2 regions of the Acidovorax sp. KPB24-03 genome follow, and region 2 is predicted to be linked to the other one. Evidence: predicted binding sites of a transcription regulator. Region 2 holds the regulator's gene; the other holds the start of a gene.

Region 1 (3,185 bases), on a different contig from region 2:
AAGGCCAGCCTGTACAAGCACTTCGCCGGCAAGGACGACCTGTGCGCCGCCGCCATGGTGCATGCCGTGGACCGGCTGCAAGGGTTTTTGCAGGGCGTGCCGCCCGGCCAGTCCGCCATCGAGCGCCTGCAGGCGCTGCTGCGCTGGATGCTGTCGCTGCAGCTGACCGACGAGATGCCCCTGCTGCTGAGCCGTAATTCCGGCCTGGCCGGGCCGCTGCGCGACTGCGAGCGCTACCAGGCGTCGCTGCAGACCGCCAGCGCGCGGATCACCACCTGGATCGTGGAAGCCCAGGAGGCCGGCCAGCTGAACGCCCAATGGCCGCCCGACGTGGTGCTGTGGGCGCTGCTGGCCCGTTCGGCCGACCCGCTGCCGGCCATGCTGCGCGCCACCGGCCGGTACACCGATGCGCGCATCCTCGACTGGGCGGTGGAGACGTGCTTCGGCGGCCTGGCCGCGCAAGGGGTCAGCGCACCAGCAACACCGGCACCTGGCTGTTCGCCAGCACCTGGGTACTGACGGAGCCCATCACCAGCTTGCCGAGCGCGCCGTGGCCGTGCGAGCCCATCACGAGCAGGTCGAACTTCCCGGTGTCCGCCACCTTGCCGAGGGTTTCGCCGATGGGGCCGGTCTTCACGATCCGCTGGGCGACCACCCCGTGGCGGGCGAGGAACTTGACCACCGGGCCGATGATTTTCTCGGCCTCTTCGGCGTGGTACTTCTCGACGGTTTCCTTGCCCAGGGCCGCGCGGGCGCGGGGCGGCAGGGCGGGCTGCACGGTCACCACGGTGTAGTCGTGCGTGCCGGCCAGCAGTTCCTCGTGGGTGGCGAGGTAGGCGAGCATTTTCTTGGTGTACGGGCTGCCGTCGACGGCGAGGAGGATGTTCATGAAGACGTCTCCGAAAGAGAAGGGACCAGACTAATCTGCGCGTGCGCCTGTTGTCTTGACCTGCGTCATCTTTGTATGCCCTGCGCGGCGAAAGCGCCGGCGTGGAAGCCGGCACCTGCGAACGATCATACGGTGGCGGTGAAATGCGGCGAGAAGGTGTCCTGCTCGCCCTTGCGGGCATAGCCCAGCGGGTTGGCCACCACGCGGCAGCGCCAGGGCGTTCCATCGGCCCGCGCGCCCTGCACCGTGTAGTCGCTCGGCGAATGCAGGTGGCCGTGCATCCACAGCTGGGCATGGGGCAGCAGATCGTCCAGCGCATTGCAGAACCCCGCGGTGCCGGGAATCAGCCCGTAGCGCGGGTCGGCGCTTTTCAGGCTCGGGGCGAAGTGCGTCACGGCCACGGTGGGACCGTCGAACGGGCGCGCGAGCGCGTCGCGCAGCCAGGCTTGGCAGGCCAGGGACTGCTCGCGCATCGGCTCGGCCAGGAAGGGCTCGCCGCTGCGGGTGCCGCCGGTCTTGCGCAGGTAGAAGTTGGCGGCGCGAAAGGCCTTCTCGCGCTGGCGCAGGCGGCGCGCGAGGTCGGTGCTGCCTTCGTCCTCGGCCAGCGCGTCGAAGTCGCTCCAGAGGGTGGTGCCGACGAAGCGCACGCCCTCCAGCACCACGCTTTCGCGTTCCAGCCAGATCAGGCCCAGGCGGTCGCACACCTGGCGCAGGCGCTGCTGGGCGGCGTCGAAATCCTGCATGTCGTATTCATGGTTGCCGGGCACGAACAGCACGGGGGTCGGCCAGCCGGCGAACTGCGGCAGCGGGGAAAAGCGCGCCAGCCCGAAGTCGTCGTCGGCCAGCTGAGAGCCGGATTGGTAGGAGCCGATGTCGCCGGCCAGCACGAGCACGTCGGCGCCCGGGGCGGGGCTGGGGGCGAAGGCGGGGTGGGCTTCCAGGTGCAGATCGGACAGCAGTTGAATCTTCATGCGCCGATTGTGGAGGCTGGCGCGGTGCCGCCGTCAGGCCACGGGAGGGCGCCGGGCCGTGGGCAGGGCCGAGCGCGCCATCGCGCCCCGCAGCCAGCGGTGGGCCGCATCGTGCAGGCGGCGGCGGTGCCACAGCGCATCGACATGCACCGTGGGCAGCGGCATGGGCAGCGGGCGCCACACCAGTTCGCCGGCGATGCTGGCCACGCCCACGAAGTGGCGCGGCAGCACGGTGAGCAGGTCGGTGGTGGTCACCACGCGCCCAGCGGTGAAGAACTGGTTCACCGTGAGCACGATGCGCCGCTCGCGGCCCAGCGCGGTGAGCGCCTCGTCGATGAAGCCGTAGGGCTTGCCGGAAAAGCTCACCAGCAGGTGGCGCGCGCTGCAGTACAGATCGAGCGTCATCGGCACCTGGGCGAGCGGGTGGCCGTGGCGCATCACGCACACGTATTCGCCGTCGTACAGGCGCACGCTTTCGAAGGCCACCACGCTGTCGGTCTGGGCGCGCGCGGTCAGGTCGGCCATCACCGCGGGGAAGTAGCCCACGGCCATGTCGGCGGATTCGTCGTCCAGCATGCTGCGCGGGTCGCGCGTGGTGAGCGGCACCACGCGCACGGACACCCCGGGCGCCTCGCGCTCGATGATCTCCACCAGCGGCGGGATCAGTGTGGCGCCCGTGGCGTCGGCCATGGCCAGCACGAACGTGGAACTGGCGGTGGCAGGGTCGAAATCCCCCGGCGCCAGCGACTGTTGCAATTGCGCCAAGGCTGCCGCACCGGCGGCCACAGCGTGAGCGCCCGGGGCGTGGGCTGCACGCCCTGCCCGCTGCGCACCACCAGGTCGTCGCCCAGCACCTCGCGCAGGCGCCGCAGCGCGTTGCTCACGGCCGGCTGGGTGAGCGACAGCTTGTGCGCCGCACGGGTGAGGTTGCGCTCGGTCATCACCTCATCGAACACGCGCAGCAGGTTCAGGTCAAGCGAGCGGAAGTTGAGAGGCAGCATGTTGAACCATCACTTCAGTGAATGACTGAGATTCAAAATATAAAGTGGAACAGCCATGGGGTAAACCCTAAGATTCACCCATTCGCCCGGCAATTTCGCCAAAAGCGTCTGAAAAGGGTCCTCATCATGGCAAATTTTGTACACATCGAATACCGCACCGAACACCCCGGCGTGCAGCGCGCAGAGCGCTTCGCCGCTTCCCTGAAGGGCGCTGCTGCCAGCCTGGACGGCGCACGGGGCGCATCCTCCCTCCTGCTGGCCGCCGTCGTGGCCGCCGTGCTGGTGGTCGCCAACCAAGTGGTCGACACCCGCGCCGAAGGCCAC
Region 2 (4,083 bases):
GGGAAAAGCGCGCGCGGTTGCGGTCCGCCTGCAGGTAGCGATCAAACAGCATCGCCACGCCGCGCACGAAGAACCAGCCCATGGCCGTGACCTCGATGCCTTCCTGGCCGAGCACGACCAGGCCCTGCGCCTGCAGGTCCTCCAGTGCCTGCAGTTCGGTGGCGAAGTACTGCCGGAAATCGATCAGCCACGCCTGCTCCACCGGCTCGAACAGCACCTCGCCCTGGCACATCAGCGCCATGATGACGGAGCGGCGCACCAGGTCGTCGCGCGTGAGCGCCAGGCCCCGCACCACCGGCAGGCGCCCCTGGTTGATGAAGTCGTAGTACTCGTCCAGCGTCTTGGCGTTCTGGCTGTAGGTGGCGCCCACGCGGCCGATGGCCGACACGCCCAGGCCGAGCAGGTCGCAATCGGGCTGGGTGCTGTAGCCCTGGAAGTTGCGGTGCAGCCGGCCCTGGCGCTTGGCCACGGCCAGGGCGTCGCCCGGCAGCGCGAAGTGGTCCATGCCCACATAGACGTAGCCGGCGTCCTGGAACGACCGCAGCGATTGCGACAGCATGGCCACCTTCGACGCCGCCAGCGGCAGATCCGCCGGCACGATGCGGCGCTGCGGCTTGAAGCGCTCGGGCAGGTGGGCGTAGGCATACAGCGCGATGCGGTCCGGCCGCAACCGGCCCACCTGCTCGAGCGTGCGCTCGAAGGACTCGGGTGTCTGCCGCGGCAGGCCGTAGATCAGGTCCACGTTGATGGACTCGAAGCCCAGCGCACGCGCGCTGGCCACCAGGTCGAAGACCTGGCTGGCCGGCTGGATGCGGTGCACGGCCTTCTGCACTTCGGGGTCGAAGTCCTGCACGCCGAAGCTCAGGCGGTTGAAGCCCAGCTCCGCCAGCAGCGCCAGCCGGCCCGCGTCCACCGTGCGCGGATCGATCTCGATCGAATACTCGCCGCCGGGCGCAAGCGTGAAGCTGCGCTGGAGCATGGCCATCAGCGACCGCAGGCCGTCATCCGACAGGAACGTCGGGCTCCCCCCGCCCAGGTGCAGCTGGCTCACCACCTGGCCCACGCCACACTGGGCCGTGTGCAGGTCGATCTCGCGGCTGAGATAGCGCAGGTACACCTCGGCCCGCTCGGGGTGGCGGGTGATGATCTTGTTGCAGGCGCAGTAGTAGCACAGCGACTCGCAAAAGGGAATGTGCACATACAGCGACAAGGGCAGTGCCTTGGCGGCCGACCCCAGGCGGCGCTGCTGCAGCGCGAGAACGTAGTCGTCCTGTCCGAAGGCCTCCACGAACCGGTCGGCGGTCGGGTAGGAGGTGTAGCGGGGGCCGGGCACGTCGAAGCGGCGCAGGAGTTCAGGGGTGACAGCGATCATGGGATTTCCTTGTGCCTGCCCAATGTGCCGCAGGCCCCGGGGGAAACCCTTGACCTGGGTCAAGGGTTCTGCAGGCGCACGCTGCCACAATTGATCCATGACAGGTGCCCGGCGTTCGCCCGGGCTCTACCACCCTGCCGGCCGCCCGCCCTCCCCTCACCACAAAGGCCTTTTCCCATGAATCCGCAAACCATCAAAGTGGCATGCTCGAACTGCAACCTTCGCGAGCTGTGCATGCCGCTGGGCCTGAACGATCAGCAACTGCAGCGGATCGACGACATCGTGGCCGTGCGCCGCAAGGTCAAGCGGGGGGCCACCCTGTTTCGCAATGGCGAGCCCTTCAGTTCGCTCTTCGCCATCCGCACCGGCTTCTTCAAGACGTGCGTGGCCACCGAAGACGGCCGCGACCAGGTCACGGGCTTTCAGATGGCCGGCGAGATCATCGGCCTGGACGGCATCGTCAGCGACCACCACACCTGCGACGCCGTCGCGCTGGAAGACGCCGAGGTCTGCGTCATGCCCTTTGACCGCATCGAGGAGCTGTCGCGCGAGGTCACGGCGCTGCAGCACCACGTGCACAAGATCATGAGCCGCGAGATCGTGCGCGAGCACGGCGTGATGCTGCTCCTGGGCAGCATGCGGGCGGAAGAGCGCCTGGCGGCCTTCCTGCTCAACCTGGTGCAGCGCCTGCATGCCCGGGGCTTCTCGCAGTCCGAACTCGTGCTGCGCATGACGCGCGAGGAAATCGGCAGCTACCTCGGCCTCAAGCTGGAGACGGTGAGCCGCACCTTCTCGAAGTTCGTCGAGGACGGCATCGTCGAGGTCAAGCAGCGCCACGTGCGCATCCTGGAGACCGCGGCGCTCAAGCGCATCGTGAACTCGCAGAACTGCCACTGAGCGGCCGGCCTGCGGCACCGGCGCTGGCATTTCATGCGCCCGGGTGGTGGCGCGCGCAGTCGGCGGGCCGGTCGGTCACGGGCACGGGGCAGCGGTTCAGTTCGAACGGCGACATGGCCAGCAGCGTGGTGAGTGCGCTCGACGCCATCGTCACCAGCCAGAAAGCGAAGAAGGCGATGGTGTAGACCCCCTCGCGCGAGAGCGCCAGCGGCTGTCCGAACCAGTGCATGTCCTGTGGGTCCACCAGGGCAAAGACCAGCATTTCCAGCACGCCCGCCATCAGGAAGGCGGGCCATGCAATCCACATGAGGCGTTGGGTCCACATTGCGCTTGTCTCCTCGTTTCGGGGGGTGGTGCGGACAGGCCGCCTTCAGCGCGGCTGGTCCTGCACGGGGGTGGCCGCATGGTTGCGCGCCTTCATGGCCGGGGCCAGGCTGTTCGGCGCGCCCTGCAGCGTCTTGTTGATCTCGATGCCCTGGCGGTAGTAGTCCTCGGCCACCACCGGGTCGGGGCGCACGACCGCCACCCACAGCGTGGTGAAACCCGCCACGACCACGATGGCCGGCCCGGCAATGACCATCCAGACGAAGCCGAACTTCCACCAGGGAGCGGCCGAAGGAAGGGGAGCCGGTGCGGCGGCGATAGGGGATGGCATGGTGTTCACTCCTGACAGGAAAAGAAGAAATGCGGTCGGAACAGCGGTCTGGCGCCTGAAACGGTGACGGTGTGGCCGGCGGCGCTCATCGCGGCACCAGGAAGACCGACTTCTCGGCGACATGGCCGCCCGAGCCCAGCGCCTGCACGTCGAACTGCACGGCATGCGATCCGGGCGGCGCGGAGCCGTAGGGGATCTGCAGGCGCACGGCCACCCAGCGGGACTCGGCCGCGCCGATCTCCACCTCGGCGTCGGACGCCACGCGCAGCCCCTGCAGCCCGCTCGCTCCGATGCGGTAGCGCTGGCCGGACTCGGTGGCATTCATGATCTGCAGGCGGTAGATGTTCTCCAGCTGCCCACCGGCCACGATGCGCGAGAGCGCGGCGCGGTCGCGCACCACGTCCACCTTAAGCGGCGTGCGCAGCACCAGGCTGGACAGCAGCCCCACGCACAGCGCCACCAGCAACGCGCTGTAGACCAGCACGCGGGGGCGCAGCACGCGGCGCAGCATCTGCGCCCGGCCCCAGCGAGCCGCCACGCCGTTCTGCGTGGAAAAGCGGATCAGCCCCCGCGGGTAGTGCATCTTGTCCATCACGGTGTTGCAGGCGTCCACGCACAGCCCGCAGCCAATGCACTCGTATTGCAGGCCGTTGCGGATGTCGATGCCCACCGGGCACACCTGCACGCACAGCGTGCAGTCGATGCAGTCGCCCAGGCCCCGGGCCTTGTAATCCACCGTCTTGGTGCGGGGACCGCGCGGCTCGCCGCGCGCGTCGTCGTAGGTGACGATGAGCGTGTCGCGGTCGAACATGGCGCTCTGGAACCGGGCATAGGGACACATGTACTTGCACACCTGCTCGCGCATGAAGCCGGCATTGCCGTAGGTGGCGAAGCCGTAGAACAGCACCCAGAAGATCTGCCAGCCGCCCTGCATCGCCAGGAGCTCGCCCGACAGTTGGCGGATGGGCACGAAGTAGCCCACGAAGGTGAAGCCCGTCCACAGCGCCACCGTGATCCAGAGGAACTGCTTGAGCGCCTTCTTGCGCACCTTCTCGAAGGTCCAGCCCCCGGCATCCAGGCGCAGGCGGGCGCTGCGGTCGCCCTCCACCCGGTGCTCGATCCACATGAAGATCTCGGTGTACACCGTCTGCGGACAGGC

Evidence for each region. The regulator FNR, encoded in region 2, switches genes on or off when oxygen is low (the NO sensors DNR and NnrR bind a similar motif). The targets are predictions, from matches to a motif close to TTGATNNNNATCAA.
Region 1: a site for FNR is predicted at 945-958, ahead of AC27KI_RS15465 (universal stress protein). Genes of this name have one in related genera too.

The regions. Positions count from the first base shown of each region.
Region 1 is NZ_BAAJYR010000156.1:2,787-5,971, reverse strand. It holds gene AC27KI_RS15470 (TetR/AcrR family transcriptional regulator) at 1-519, shown strand, start outside; gene AC27KI_RS15465 (universal stress protein) at 467-889, opposite strand; gene AC27KI_RS15460 (metallophosphoesterase) at 1,015-1,860, opposite strand; partial or broken gene AC27KI_RS15455 (LysR family transcriptional regulator) at 1,894-2,861, opposite strand; gene AC27KI_RS15450 (hypothetical protein) at 2,988-3,185, shown strand, end outside.
Region 2 is NZ_BAAJYR010000285.1:243-4,325, forward strand. It holds gene hemN (oxygen-independent coproporphyrinogen III oxidase) at 1-1,372, opposite strand, end outside; gene fnr (fumarate/nitrate reduction transcriptional regulator Fnr) at 1,550-2,269, shown strand; gene AC27KI_RS19250 (hypothetical protein) at 2,301-2,594, opposite strand; gene AC27KI_RS19255 (FixH family protein) at 2,640-2,924, opposite strand; partial or broken gene ccoG (cytochrome c oxidase accessory protein CcoG) at 3,010-4,083, opposite strand, start outside.